4 regions of the Marinobacter sp. M-5 genome follow, and region 2 is predicted to be linked to each of the others. Evidence: predicted binding sites of a transcription regulator. Region 2 holds the regulator's gene; each other region holds the start of a gene.

Region 1 (3,225 bases), 200 kb from region 2:
GAACCGGGATGGTCTGCAACGCTGCACCAAACTTGCCGACGAACGCCAGCACGATGGCAATGATCGCCGCCCACCACATCACTTTCGGATTGAAGTTGCGGGTCAGTACCACCGCGCCGGTTACCTCGGAGTAGGTTGTGTTGGGCGGCCCGCCAAGCAGCGAGGCGGCGCTGGTGGCCAGACCGTCACCCAGCAGGGTGCGGTGCAGGCCGGGTTTTTCGAGGTAATTCTTGCGGGTGACGTTGCCGATGGCCAGGATGTCGCCGATATGCTCGATGGCGGGCGCAATGGCGACTGGGATCATGAACAGGATGGCGCTCCAGCTGAAGGCCGGGGCGACGAAATCAGGAATTGCCAGCCAGGCGGCCTCGCGGATCGGCGTCAGATCCACAATGCCAGCAAAGGCCGAGAGGAGGTAGCCGACGATCACCCCGAACATGATCGGAATCAGGCGAAAAATGCCTTTCGCCCACACCGCCATGATCACCGTCACCAGCAGGGAGGTCATCGCAATCCAGATCGCGGTGTCGTAAGGCACCAGCTGCGCGGATCCGTCACCGGCACGGCCCGAGGCCATGTGCACGGCCACCGGCGCCAGCCCCAGACCAATCACCATGATCACCGGGCCGATCACGACCGGTGGCAACAGGCGGGTAATGAATCCTGTGCCGCGCAGTTTCACGGCGCCACTGAGAATGATGTACAGCACGCCCGCGGCCATCAGGCCGCCGAGGGTCTCTTCCAGGCCGAACTTGCTCTTGGCAGCAATAACCGGAGCGATGAAGGCAAAGGAAGACGCCAGGAAAATCGGAATCTGACCACCGGTCACAATGTGGAAAATCAGCGTGCCCAGGCCAGCGGTGAACAGGGCCACATTGGGATCGAGGCCGGTTATCAGCGGCATAAGCACCAGTGCGCCAAACGCCACCAGCAGCATTTGTGAGCCTGCGACGGCCTGCTTCCAGGTCGGGTCGTTGGTGTGGTCCTGCATGATCAGACGTCCTTCTGCTTGGTGCCGAAAATTTTGTCGCCGGCGTCACCAAGTCCGGGAAGGATATAGCCTTTTTCGTTCAGGCGCTCGTCAATTGAGGCCGTATAAATCGACACGTCCGGGTGTTTCTCCAGCACCTTCTCTACGCCTTCCGGGGCCGCCACCAGAATCAGCGCGCGGATTTCGGTGCTGCCGGCCTTTTTGAGGAGATCGATGGTGGAGATCAGTGAGCCGCCGGTGGCGAGCATGGGGTCGATGATCATCGCCATGCGCTGATCAAGCTCGCCCACCAGCTTTTCCAGGTAGGTGCTGGCTTCCAGCGTTTCCTCGTTACGGATCTGTCCAACCACGCTGACCCGTGCGCCCGGGATCAGACTCAATACGCCATCCAGCATGCCCATGCCGGCGCGCAGGATGGGAACGATGGTGACTTTCTTGCCCTGGATCTGCTCGATCTTAACCGGCCCGGCCCAGCCCTGGATGGTTTTTTCCTGCAGGGAGAAGTCCTTGGTGGCTTCGTAGGTCAGTAGCGCACCCACTTCTTGTGCCAGTTCACGAAAATTCTTGGTGCTGATGTCCGCGCGGCGCATCAGGCCGAGTTTGTGGCGGATCAGTGGGTGTTTAACCTCGTGGATTGGCATGTCGTCACCTCTGGGTCTGAGACCGGGTATAAGCCGGCTGTGTCGGAGTAAATGGCGCAAGGATACCGTATCTGACAGGTCGCGTCAGGCACTGAAAAAGGAAAACCCGTAAGGGCTGGTACGGATCTTGCGATCACCTTTTCAAACGGCGCATCAGCGTCAGAAATCCGACCCCTTGAATGCCGGCAGGCACGGCCACGCGGAGAGTTTCCAGGTATGGACAGAGCTTTAGTCCTGAATAACGTCAAATCCCTGACGCGGGGAAACCTGGGCGTGCCCCTCATGCTGATGGGCTTGCTGGGCATGATGATTCTGCCCATGCCGGCGTTCATGCTGGACGTGTTCTTCACGTTCAACATCACTCTTTCCATCGTGATCTTGCTGGTGTGTGTCTATGCGCTGCGGCCGATGGAGTTTGCGTCTTTTCCCACCGTGCTGCTGGTGGCCACATTGTTGCGTCTGGCGCTGAACGTGGCGTCTACCCGCATTGTTCTGCTCGAGGGGCACGAAGGCGGGGATGCCGCCGGTAAGGTCATCGAATCCTTCGGCGCGGTGCTGATTGGCGGCAATTACGCCGTCGGCCTGGTGGTGTTTGCCATTCTGATGATCATCAACTTCCTGGTGGTCACCAAGGGCGCCGGCCGGGTGTCCGAGGTCAGTGCGCGTTTTACCCTGGACGCCATGCCGGGCAAGCAGATGGCCATCGACGCTGACCTCAACGCCGGCCTGATCAATCAGGACGAAGCGAAATTCCGGCGCGCAGAAATCGCCCAGGAGGCGGATTTCTACGGCTCCATGGACGGTGCCAGCAAATTCGTCAAAGGCGATGCCGTTGCCGGCCTGCTGATTCTGGCGATCAACATCATCGGTGGTGTCGCCATTGGTATGGTGCAGCATGGTCTGGATTTCGGCACGGCGATGCAGAATTACGCACTGCTGACCATCGGTGATGGTCTGGTGGCCCAGATTCCGTCGCTGCTGCTGTCCACGTCCGCCGCCATCATGGTCACCCGTGTGACCTCCAGTCAGGACATGGGCGGGCAGATTCTTCATCAGATGTTCAACGCCCCCAAAGCGCTGGGCATTGCTGCCGCGATCCTGATCATCCTTGGTCTGATCCCCGGTATGCCCCACGTGGCGTTCCTGGGTCTCGGCAGTATCGCCGCGGCTGCTGCCTACTTTATTTGGAAGCGGGAGCAGCAGACCATCGAGGAAGAGCAAGCCTTTCCGGTGCGGGGTGGCGGTGCCCGGCCTGCAGGCCGCGATCTGGTTGCGGGTGCCGACGGCGGCGATCACGGGCAGGCTCTGCCGGCACCCGGGGAAACCCGGGAACTGGGCTGGGATGATGTGGCAACCGTCGACATTGTGGGGCTGGAAGTGGGCTACCGGCTGATTCCGTTGGTAGACAAGTCCCAGGGCGGGCAACTGCTGAGTCGCATCAAGGGCGTGCGCAAAAAGCTGTCCCAGGATTTGGGTTTTCTGATGCCCTCGGTGCACATTCGCGACAACCTCGACCTGATGCCCAACGTGTATCGCATCACCCTGATGGGGGTCACGCTGGCCGAGGCGGACATTCATCCGGATCGGGAGCTG
Region 2 (3,225 bases):
TCGATGCAGTAAAAGCTCAGGTCCTCAAGGACATGTAACGCCGTGCTCTTCCCGGAGCCGGATCTGCCACTGACTATGATCAGTTTCATTGCCTGTTGCCTCTGCTGGAATGCGGTCAGTCGCTGCTTTGAGTCATTCGGCTGAAGAGCGCCGGGGCATCGCTGCACTGCCGCAGTTGATCACAGAAATTCCGGTCATTGAACTTCTCCGCCAGCTGGCTGAGCAGTTCGAGGTGTTCGCTGGTGGCCTCCTTGGGAACGATGAGGGCAAACACCAGGTCTACCGGCTGATTGTCGATGGCGTCAAAACTCACCCCGTCTTCCAGGGTCAGGAGCACACCGATCACCCGGTCAAGCCCTTCCAGGCGACAGTGAGGGATGGCAATGCCCTCGCCGATACCAGTGCTGCCAAGCCTTTCCCGGGAAATCAGATTGTTGAAGATCTGCGTTTCGCTGAGTGTGGCGTCCTGCTGGTTCACAAGCTCTGCAATAAATTCCAGAACCCGCTTCTTGCTGGACGCGGCCACCCGGCAAAGGGTCAGCTCCGGGGAAAGAATGGTTTCGATAGTCAGGGACGTGTCGCTCATGGATCGACTTTAGTTCCGTGAAGGTTTCCGTAAAAAAAAGGCTGCGGCACGTGTGTCATGCCGCAGCTCGATCAGGTTGAGTGCTGGTAAAGCAGTGCCCTAGCGAGCGCCGTTACCGTGCATGCGATCAACGTTCTTTTCCTTGTGCTTGAGGATCTGACGGTCCAGCTTATCGACCAATGCATCAATAGCGGCGTACATATCCTCACTCTCTGCCTTTGCGTGAATCTCACCACCGATGACATGGAGAGTTGCCTCCGCAAGCTGGCGCACCTTCTCAACTTCCAGTGTGACCTGGCAGTTGCTGATGTGATCGAAGTGGCGCTCGAGCTTTTCAAATTTGCCTGACACGTATTCTTTCAGGGAGGGAGTCAATTCTACATGGTGGCCTGAAATGTTGAGTTGCATAGGCGTCTCCTGTTGTCATCGTGCCCGCCCCGGATGAGGGGCTGACGGTGTGCCGGCGAATGTCCCACCGGCGGATCCTGTCGGGTCAAACCAGCCGCTTTCTCTCGTTGGATGGCGGAATGTGCATCGCCTCACGATATTTGGCTACTGTCCGTCTGGCTACCTTGATGCCCTGTTCTCCTAGCATGGCTGCAATTTTACTATCGCTCAATGGCTTTTTCGGAGTTTCTGCCGCAATCAGCTTCTTGATCATGGCACGGATTGCGGTGGAGGAACACTCTCCGCCCTCGTCGGTGCTGACGTGGCTGGAGAAAAAGTATTTCAGCTCGAAGATGCCGCGGGGGGTATGCATGTACTTCTGGGTGGTGACCCGCGAGATGGTGGACTCATGCATCTCCACCGCCTGGGCGATGTCGGACAGAATCAGCGGCTTCATGAATTCCTCGCCCTGATCGAGGAAGCCCTGTTGGTGCTCCACAATCCGCGTGGCGACTTTCAGCAGCGTCTCGTTGCGGCTTTGCAGACTCTTGATGAACCACTTGGCTTCCTGCAGCTGGTCGCGCAGGTAGGTGTTGTCGGCGCTGCTGTCAGCGCGCTTGATCAGCGAGGCGTAACTGGCGTTCACGCGGATGCGTGGCGCGATTTCCGGGTTCAGCTCGACGCGCCAGCGCTCATTGTGCTTGCGGACGATCACATCGGGGATGACGTAATCCGGCTCTGCCCGATCCACGGAATCTCCCGGGCGCGGGTTCAGACTGGTGATCAGTGTCAGGACATCCCGCAGCTGGTCTTCCTTGAGGCGGCTGCGGCGCAGCAGTTGCGCGTAGTCACGATTGCCCAGCAGGTTAATGTAATGGGTGATCACCAGGCGCGCCTGCGACAGCCAGGGTGTCTCGGGCGGCAGCTGGTTGAGCTGAATCAGCAGGCACTCCTGCAGATCACGGGCAAATACGCCGGGTGGGTCAAAGTGCTGCAGGCGATGCAGTACCGCTTCGACTTCGTCGAGCTCCAGCGGGTCGTCTTCGGTTTCGTCCAGCAGCCCGGAGTGAATCTCTTCAATGGGCGAGGTCAGATACCCACGCTCATCTACCGCATCCATCAGGGCATGGGCAATGGCCCGGTCCCGCTCGTTCAGAGGCGTGAGATTCAGTTGCCAATCCAGGTGATCCTGGAGGGTTTCCGCAGGAGAATTGCGGGTTTCGAAATCGCTGTCATTCTCGTCGTCGTTACGAGAGGCCGGAGCCGGGGCAGACTGGTAGATGTCGTCCCAGGCGGTGTCGACAGGCAGGTCGTCCGGAATGTTGTCGGGAATGTCGTTCTCGGATGCCCAGTCGGGACCGTTCTCGGATTCGTCCCAGTCACTGGCGGATTCGGCTGCAGCCGCAGTCTCCTCTACCTGGACCTGCTCGGCCTCGGTATCCCGTGCATCGTCATTCGCCTCCGGGGTGTCGTCGTCCTCCGGAGTCTCGAGCATGGGGTTGGAGTCCAGTGCCTGCTGGATCTCCTGTTGGAGGTCCAGCGTTGACAGCTGCAGAAGCCTGATCGCCTGCTGCAATTGCGGCGTCATGGTCAGGCTCTGACCCATTTTCAGCTGTAATGACGCTTTCATAACCATGGTTCAGAATCCGTCACCCGATCGCACCGGCCTTTTGTCTGGTTGCAAAAAATTCTATGTATGCTGGTCACTTGCCCGAACAAGCAAGTTCTTTGCCGAGTGTACTTGCTTGTCTTGTTCATGACAATTGGGGCCAGTATGACATCAGAGCCGGAACTCATTGCCGAGGTACACTTCTTTCACCTGTTGATTAGCGAGAATCTCGCTGGAATTGCCTGAGGCGATGATGTGGCCGCCGGAAACAATGTAGGCATTTTCGCAGATGTCGAGGGTTTCCCGCACGTTGTGATCGGTAATCAGCACGCCGATACCCTTGTCGCGCAGGTGGCGGATGATCTGCTTGATGTCGCTGACCGAGATCGGGTCGACCCCGGCAAAGGGCTCGTCCAGCAGAATGAACGCCGGCTCCATGGCCAGCGCGCGGGCGATTTCCACCCGACGCCGCTCGCCGCCGGACAGCGCCATGCCGACGCTGTCACGAATGTGGGTAATGTGGAACTCTTCCAGCAGTTCCTCCAGCTTGGCATCGCGGTCGGCCTTGCTGAGGTCCTTGCGGGTTTCCAGAATCGCCATGATGTTGTCGCGCACGGTCAGCTTGCGGAAAACCGACGCTTCC
Region 3 (3,225 bases), 930 kb from region 2:
CGATGATCAGGCAGCTGAACATCAGCATCAGCATCACCGATACCGACGGAATGGCAACCAGTCCGATGGCGCCGACCAAAGCACCGCCGATCAGGCAATCGACAATCAGCATTTTCTGGCGGATGCGGGAAGAATTTTTCAGAAAGGTGCGCCGGGTAAGCGCGTGAGCGACGTGGGGCCAGCTCAGGGCTCCGGCGATGGCGTAGATCAACCAGTCCGGGAACGCGCCCTGAATAACCCCGGCGGCAATGATCATTGCCGTCACGGTGTACGCCAGGATGCGACCGTTGTAGTCCGGCATGGGCGGAATGGCGATGGGATTGTTCGGCGCGTCAACAAGAGTTGCCTTGCCAGCGTTGGCGCTGGCATTGCGCAGGTCCACCGGAGCACTCATCATGTCAGAAACGGATCCGGCCGATGAGGATGTCACGAAACATCACCCAGTCACCCATCAGGCTGTACACTGGGTGTTTGAATGTTGCCGGGCGGTTTTTCTCGAAGACATAGTGACCGACCCAGGCAAAACCGTAACCGATTAAGGGGAGCAGTAGCAGCCAGGCCAGCTTGCCGCTGGTCAGTGCGTAAAGTGCTACGGCGATCACCAGCAAGCTGCCGACAAAATGAAGTCTGCGGCAGGTCACATCGCTGTGTTCTTTCAGATAGTAAGGATAGAATTCTGAAAAGTTGCGAAAGGCGCTCTGTTCACTCATGGTTCGGCTTACCGGCTCAATATAAACGATGTTCGTGGTCGAACTACGACCAAAGGTTAACAGTATTACAGAAAGGCCACAATTCCGACGGGGCTTTTCTGCTTGACATCGCCTTTATACCCGCAAATTCACATCAGCTGATACAGGATCGCGATAATTTATGACGGCAGCAATCGATTTCCTGCTCCAGAGAAAATCCGAGCCGCGCCTGCAGGCTCCGGCGCCGGACGCCGTCGCGCTGGAAACGGCTTTCCGGTGCGCCGCCAACACACCAGACCACGCGCTGCTGAGGCCCTGGCGTTATCTGGTCATAGAAGACGAGGGGCTGGTTGCGCTGGGTGAGCTGTTCGAATCGGTTTGTGAAAACAATGCCACGGAAAAGGAGCGCGAGAAGCTGAGGGCGGCACCGCTGCGGGCGCCGATGGTGATCGTTGGCATTGCCACCCACAAGCCTCACCCGAAAGTGCCCGAGAGCGAGCAGTCGCTGTCTGCCGCGGTGGGAATGGGGCATTTGTCGCTGGCGTTGCAGGCGGCCGGTTACGGTGTTATGTGGCGCACCGGCAATATTGCGTATCGGAAAGAAGTGATGGCCGGGCTTGGGCTTGATGAAAACGAGCACATCATCGGCTTTCTTTACACAGGCACCGTGGCAGGTGAAAAACCGTCGGTGCCACGCCCGGCGGTCTCCGATTTTGTAAGTCGCTGGCCAGATCACTGAATAATCCCTCAGGGGCAGAGGAAAGCGTTTGCCGCTTCCTCTGCCGTTTTTGCCGTGGAACGCCTTGTTTCACTCCGATATCCCCCGTCACGCCCCGCCACTCGGCCATTCTCTAAAACTGGCATTGAGGTTGCTTTGTCTATCTCAAAGAGGTGAACCGGCAAACCGATGCAGGTCCGGTCACAAGGTTCGGGAGGCAGTATGGCAATTTCTTTTGATAGCGCACTGGGTGTTCACCCGCAGGCTCTGATGGCCCGGGAGAAGCGTGGCGAAGTGCTGGCCAACAATCTGGCCAACGCCGATACGCCGGGCTTCAAGGCCCGGGATGTGGATTTCCGCGCCATGATGGAAAAAGCCCAGCAGGAAGCCAGCGGCTTTGGTATGGCACGCACCCACGAGGGTCACATGGACACCTCCATGGGTGGCATGGGCGCCGACGCCGAGCTGCTGTACCGCACGCCACATCAGCCGTCGGTCGATGGCAATACCGTGGATGCCCAGCAGGAACAGAGCCGGTTCATGAGAAACGCGATGGACTACCAGGCCAGTTTTCAGTTCCTGAACAGCAAATTTTCGGGCCTTAAAAAAGCCCTGACCGGTCAGTAAACCGGACGCAGCCTGAGAGCAGAGGAGCAGCATTATGTCCCTGGGTAACATTTTTGATATCGCCGGTTCCGGCATGACCGCACAGTCACTGCGGTTAAATACCACTGCGTCCAACATCGCTAACGCGGAAACGGCCAGTTCAAGCACCGAGGGCACCTACCGTGCTCGCAAACCGGTGTTCGCGGCCATCCAGCAGTCCATGATCAACCCGGACTCTCAGGGCATGCAAGGCATGGGTTTCAACGGCGGTTCCGGTGAGGGTGCGGGCGTGCGGGTTGACGGCATCGTGGAAAGCGATGCGGAGCTGCAGATGCGTTATGAACCGAACCATCCGGCGGCCAATGAAGATGGCTACGTGTTCTATCCGAACGTCAACGTGGTTGAGGAAATGGCCGACATGATGTCGTCATCCCGCAGTTTCCAGATGAACGTCGACATCATGAATACCGCGAAGTCGATGATGCAACGCATTCTCACACTTGGGCAGCAGTAAACGGGCGAGGACTGACCGATGAGCGCAATTAACGCAACAGACGCTGCCGATGTACTGGGCAAGTTCCGGGTGCAGCAGGATTCCGCGGCGGCCGGCGGCAACGAACTGGGCAAGAATGAGTTCATGGAGCTGATGATTGCCCAGCTCAAGAATCAGAATCCGCTTGAGCCCCAGGATAACGGCGCATTCATCTCCCAGCTGGCGCAATTCAGCTCGCTCGAGGAAATGCAGGGGCTGTCGAAGAGCGTAGACGACGTGGCCAGCCAGTTCCGCTCGACTCAGGCGTTGCAGGCCTCCGCCATGGTGGGCCGTGCCGTGCTGGCACCATCTGAAATCGGCATTCTGGGTGCCGAGGGCGAGATCACCGGAACGGTGGAAGTGCCTGCATCGACCGGGGGGCTGCGCGTGTCCATCGAAAGCCAGAATGGCGAGCGGATACGTCAGATTGACCTCGGCGCCAGTCAGGCCGGTATTGCGTCCTTCCAGTGGGATGGCAAAGACGGCAACGGCAACGCCTTGCCGCCCGGGCCCTATCGCATCGTGGCGGAGGGTTCTTACCCGAGCGGCACCGAACAACTGGCTACCCGTATCAGCGCCAACGTGGACAGCGTGTCTCTGGGGCAGGGTGGCAAGGTAACACTGAATCTGGCGGGTATGGGCTCCATTGCCCTGTCGGACGTCGAACAAATCAACTGATA
Region 4 (3,225 bases), 500 kb from region 2:
CCAGACTCTGGCCCTCGATGGCACCGAAACCTACGATGTCGAGGGCACTCCGGCGCCCCGCGCCGAACTGACTCTGGTGATCCATCGCAAGAACGGCAGTACCGAGCAGGTACCCGTGATCTGTCGCCTGGATACCGCCGAGGAAGTGTCCATCTACAGTGCCGGCGGTGTGCTGCAGCGTTTTGCTGAGGACTTCCTGCAATCGGAAGGTGCAGCATGACCCATCCCGCACAAATCCGCGTGCCCGCCACCTATATGCGTGGCGGCACCAGCAAGGGGGTTTTCTTCCGGTTGCAGGATCTGCCAGACGAGGCGCAGGTCCCGGGCGAGCCCCGGGACAAGTTCCTGCTGCGAGTCATCGGCAGCCCGGATCCCTACCAGAAGCAGATTGACGGCATGGGAGGGGCGACCTCCAGCACCAGTAAAACGGTCATTCTGGCGGCGCCGACCCAACCGGATCACGATGTGGACTACCTGTTCGGTCAGGTGTCTATCGACAAGCCCTTTGTCGACTGGAGCGGCAACTGTGGCAACCTGACGGCGGCCGTCGGTGCGTTTGCCATCAACGGCGGTTTCGTGGCCAAAGACCGAATTCCGCAAAACGGCATCTGCACGGTCCGGATCTGGCAGGCCAATATTCGCAAGACCATTGTCGCCCATGTGCCGATAACAGATGGAGAGGTTCAGGAAACCGGTGATTTCGAACTTGACGGTGTGACCTTTCCGGCGGCGGAGGTTCAGGTTGAGTTCATGGATCCCGCCGATGGTGAAGGCTCCATGTTCCCCACCGGTAACCTGGTGGACGATCTGGAGGTGCCGGGCGTGGGCACACTGAAAGCGACCATGATCAATGCCGGTATTCCGACTATCTTCGTTAACGCCGAGGATATCGGCTACAAAGGCACCGAACTGCAGGAAGACATCAATTCCGATGCTGACGCTCTGGCGAAATTCGAATCCATTCGCGCACACGGTGCGGTGCGGATGGGGTTGATCAAGAGCACAGAGGAAGCGGCCAACCGCCAACACACGCCGAAAGTGGCGTTTGTAGCCAGGCCCTCGGATTATCTGTCCTCCAGTGGCAAATCCATCGGCGTGGGAGACGTGGACGTTCTGGTCAGGGCCTTGTCCATGGGTAAACTGCACCACGCCATGATGGGGACCGCAGCCGTTGCTATAGCAACCGCCTCGGCGGTTCCGGGAACGTTGGTGAATCAGGCAGCCGGAGGCGGAAACCGCACCCAGGTGACGTTCGGCCACCCGTCTGGAACTCTGCGGGTCGGCGCGGAAGCGCAAGAGCTGGATGGTGAGTGGACAGCCACCAAAGCTATCATGAGCCGCAGTGCACGAATTCTGATGGAGGGGTGGGTGCGCGTGCCCGGGCTTGTCGACTAAATTTACACATTCATAAATGAAGACAAATAACTAATTGTTAAATAAGAACAAAAATAGTTGGCAAACTGTTTGCTACCTGTCGCTTGTACGATCATAAAGTCAAGTTACACAGGAGCAGTAACATGAAAATGACTCCAAACCTTCTGGTCGCAGGATTGCTGGCTGGAACCTTCTCCATGGCGCATGCCGCGCCAATGAGTGTGTTCGATCTGAAAACCGATTCCGGCAATCCGGTATTCAACGACACACTCGGAGAGGGCGATTTCTACGATAACGGCGCAATCTTCGCCACCCTTCACGACACCGATGGTACCCAGGATTCAGCGGGTGCCTTCCTGCTTTTCGAATTTGCCGGGTTTGCCAACGTCAACAGCTTCGGCATCTATGACGCACAGGATGCCAGTCAGATGCTGCAGGTGTTTTCCGGCGGCGATGCGTCCGGTGGTCGCCAGGTAGAGTTTGATCTGGGTGCCGGCACCGCGGAGACCTTATACGGTAGGGCAAACATCGGTGCCTCTTTCGGCTTTTATCTTCAGCGTGGCGACAACGTTTTTTACTCTGACGCCGGTCTTAACGGCGGCGTGGATATGACACGTATCTTCGACGTAACAGCGAGCCAGAATACTGCTTTTTACGGAAGTTCCCTGATCGTGGGCTTTGAAGACCTGATCGATGGCGACTTCGACTATAACGATCTGATTGTGGGCATTTCGGACGTCAAGGCTGTTCCTGAACCGGGCACGCTGGCCCTGTTTGGGCTCGGTCTGCTGGGCTTCGGTATGACGCGCAGAAGCAAGTCAGCCTGACCATGTCACCCCGGGATTAGATATGGTTCCGGGGTGTCAACAAACTTTACGTAGCAAATTGTCAAAGTCGTTAACAGTTCGTTGCAGTATTGTAAAAATGCAGTAAACTTTGTTCATTGTCAGTTCTGTCGCATCGGATGCGCAGGCGCTTTTACAGTGAGCAACAAAAGGAGTTGGCGTGGCCCACGTCAGATTGTTCCGGCACTACATTCACGTTCCTTTCGTGATACTGGGCCTTATCGACTTGGTTGTGTTGGCCTTCAGCTTCTGTGTCGCCGTTTTTTTCCGGCATTTTGGCGAAGTTTCCTTCTTTCTCGATAACATCCAGTATCTGCTTCCCTCAGCCATCGCGTTCGGTATGGCGAACCTTGTGGTGATGATTGCCCTGGGCGTTCATCAGTCGCGTCTGGAAGAGGGCATGTCCGGCATGATGTTGCGGACCATCTTTTCCCTGATCATTGGCGTGCCGGCGTCTGCGTTTATTTTTCTGCTTGGCAATGAATGGCTTTGGTATCTGGGGTTCAGCGACATCCTGACGTCGGCGTCGGTATTCGGGCTTTTCCTGTTGGGAATCTCCCGTTGGATTTTCTTCGGCATTGCCGGAAAGGATGCGTTCAAGCGCAAGGTGCTGGTGCTTGGCGCCGGTGCCAAAGCCCGGCAACTGCTGGAAGACCTGAAAACGCCGTTTAACCGAAAAGGGTTCATTATCACCGGTTTTGTGCCGCTTCCGGATGAGCCGGTCCAGATACGCGACGAATCTCTGTTACTCCGGCTTGCCAGTCTTCATCGCCACATACTGCGTCATCCCGTGCGGGAAATCGTGGTCGCAGTTGATGACCGGCGCAAGGGACTGCCCATGGAAGACCTTCTGGAATGCAAGATGGAAGGCGTGCGCATTGTCGATGGCGCCAGCTTTTATGAGCGGGAATCGAGAAAAGTAGCCCTTGAGATGGTGACTCGTGGCTGGCTGGTGTTCTCTGACGGGTTTACGGTGTCTTCGGTTTCCGGTTACGGAAAACGCCTT

The links. The regulator sigma-54, encoded in region 2, starts transcription at its own class of promoters, with help from an activator protein. The targets are predictions, from matches to a motif close to ANTGGCATNNANNTTGCTNT.
Region 1: flhA (flagellar biosynthesis protein FlhA) is a predicted target of sigma-54. The motif match lies at 1,747-1,766, and genes of this name have one in related genera.
Region 3: flgB (flagellar basal body rod protein FlgB) is a predicted target of sigma-54. The motif match lies at 1,546-1,565, and genes of this name have one in related genera.
Region 4: R0125_RS06520 (PEP-CTERM sorting domain-containing protein) is a predicted target of sigma-54. The motif match lies at 1,452-1,471, and genes of this name have one in related genera.

Annotation. Positions count from the first base shown of each region.
Region 1 covers NZ_JAWJEK010000001.1:1,112,175-1,115,399, forward strand. The annotation lists gene R0125_RS05100 (uracil-xanthine permease family protein) at 1-991, opposite strand, end outside; gene upp (uracil phosphoribosyltransferase) at 994-1,632, opposite strand; gene flhA (flagellar biosynthesis protein FlhA) at 1,849-3,225, shown strand, end outside.
Region 2 covers NZ_JAWJEK010000001.1:912,488-915,712, forward strand. The annotation lists gene rapZ (RNase adapter RapZ) at 1-89, opposite strand, end outside; gene ptsN (PTS IIA-like nitrogen regulatory protein PtsN) at 116-586, opposite strand; gene hpf (ribosome hibernation promoting factor) at 686-994, opposite strand; gene R0125_RS04195 (RNA polymerase factor sigma-54) at 1,080-2,609, opposite strand; gene lptB (LPS export ABC transporter ATP-binding protein) at 2,754-3,225, opposite strand, start outside.
Region 3 covers NZ_JAWJEK010000001.1:1,845,734-1,848,958, reverse strand. The annotation lists gene R0125_RS08465 (adenylate/guanylate cyclase domain-containing protein) at 1-397, opposite strand, end outside; gene R0125_RS08460 (Mpo1-like protein) at 399-710, opposite strand; gene R0125_RS08455 (nitroreductase family protein) at 871-1,428, shown strand; gene flgB (flagellar basal body rod protein FlgB) at 1,630-2,034, shown strand; gene flgC (flagellar basal body rod protein FlgC) at 2,069-2,527, shown strand; gene R0125_RS08440 (flagellar hook assembly protein FlgD) at 2,546-3,223, shown strand.
Region 4 covers NZ_JAWJEK010000001.1:1,409,084-1,412,308, forward strand. The annotation lists gene acnD (Fe/S-dependent 2-methylisocitrate dehydratase AcnD) at 1-220, shown strand, start outside; gene prpF (2-methylaconitate cis-trans isomerase PrpF) at 217-1,395, shown strand; gene R0125_RS06520 (PEP-CTERM sorting domain-containing protein) at 1,518-2,201, shown strand; gene R0125_RS06525 (TIGR03013 family XrtA/PEP-CTERM system glycosyltransferase) at 2,380-3,225, shown strand, end outside.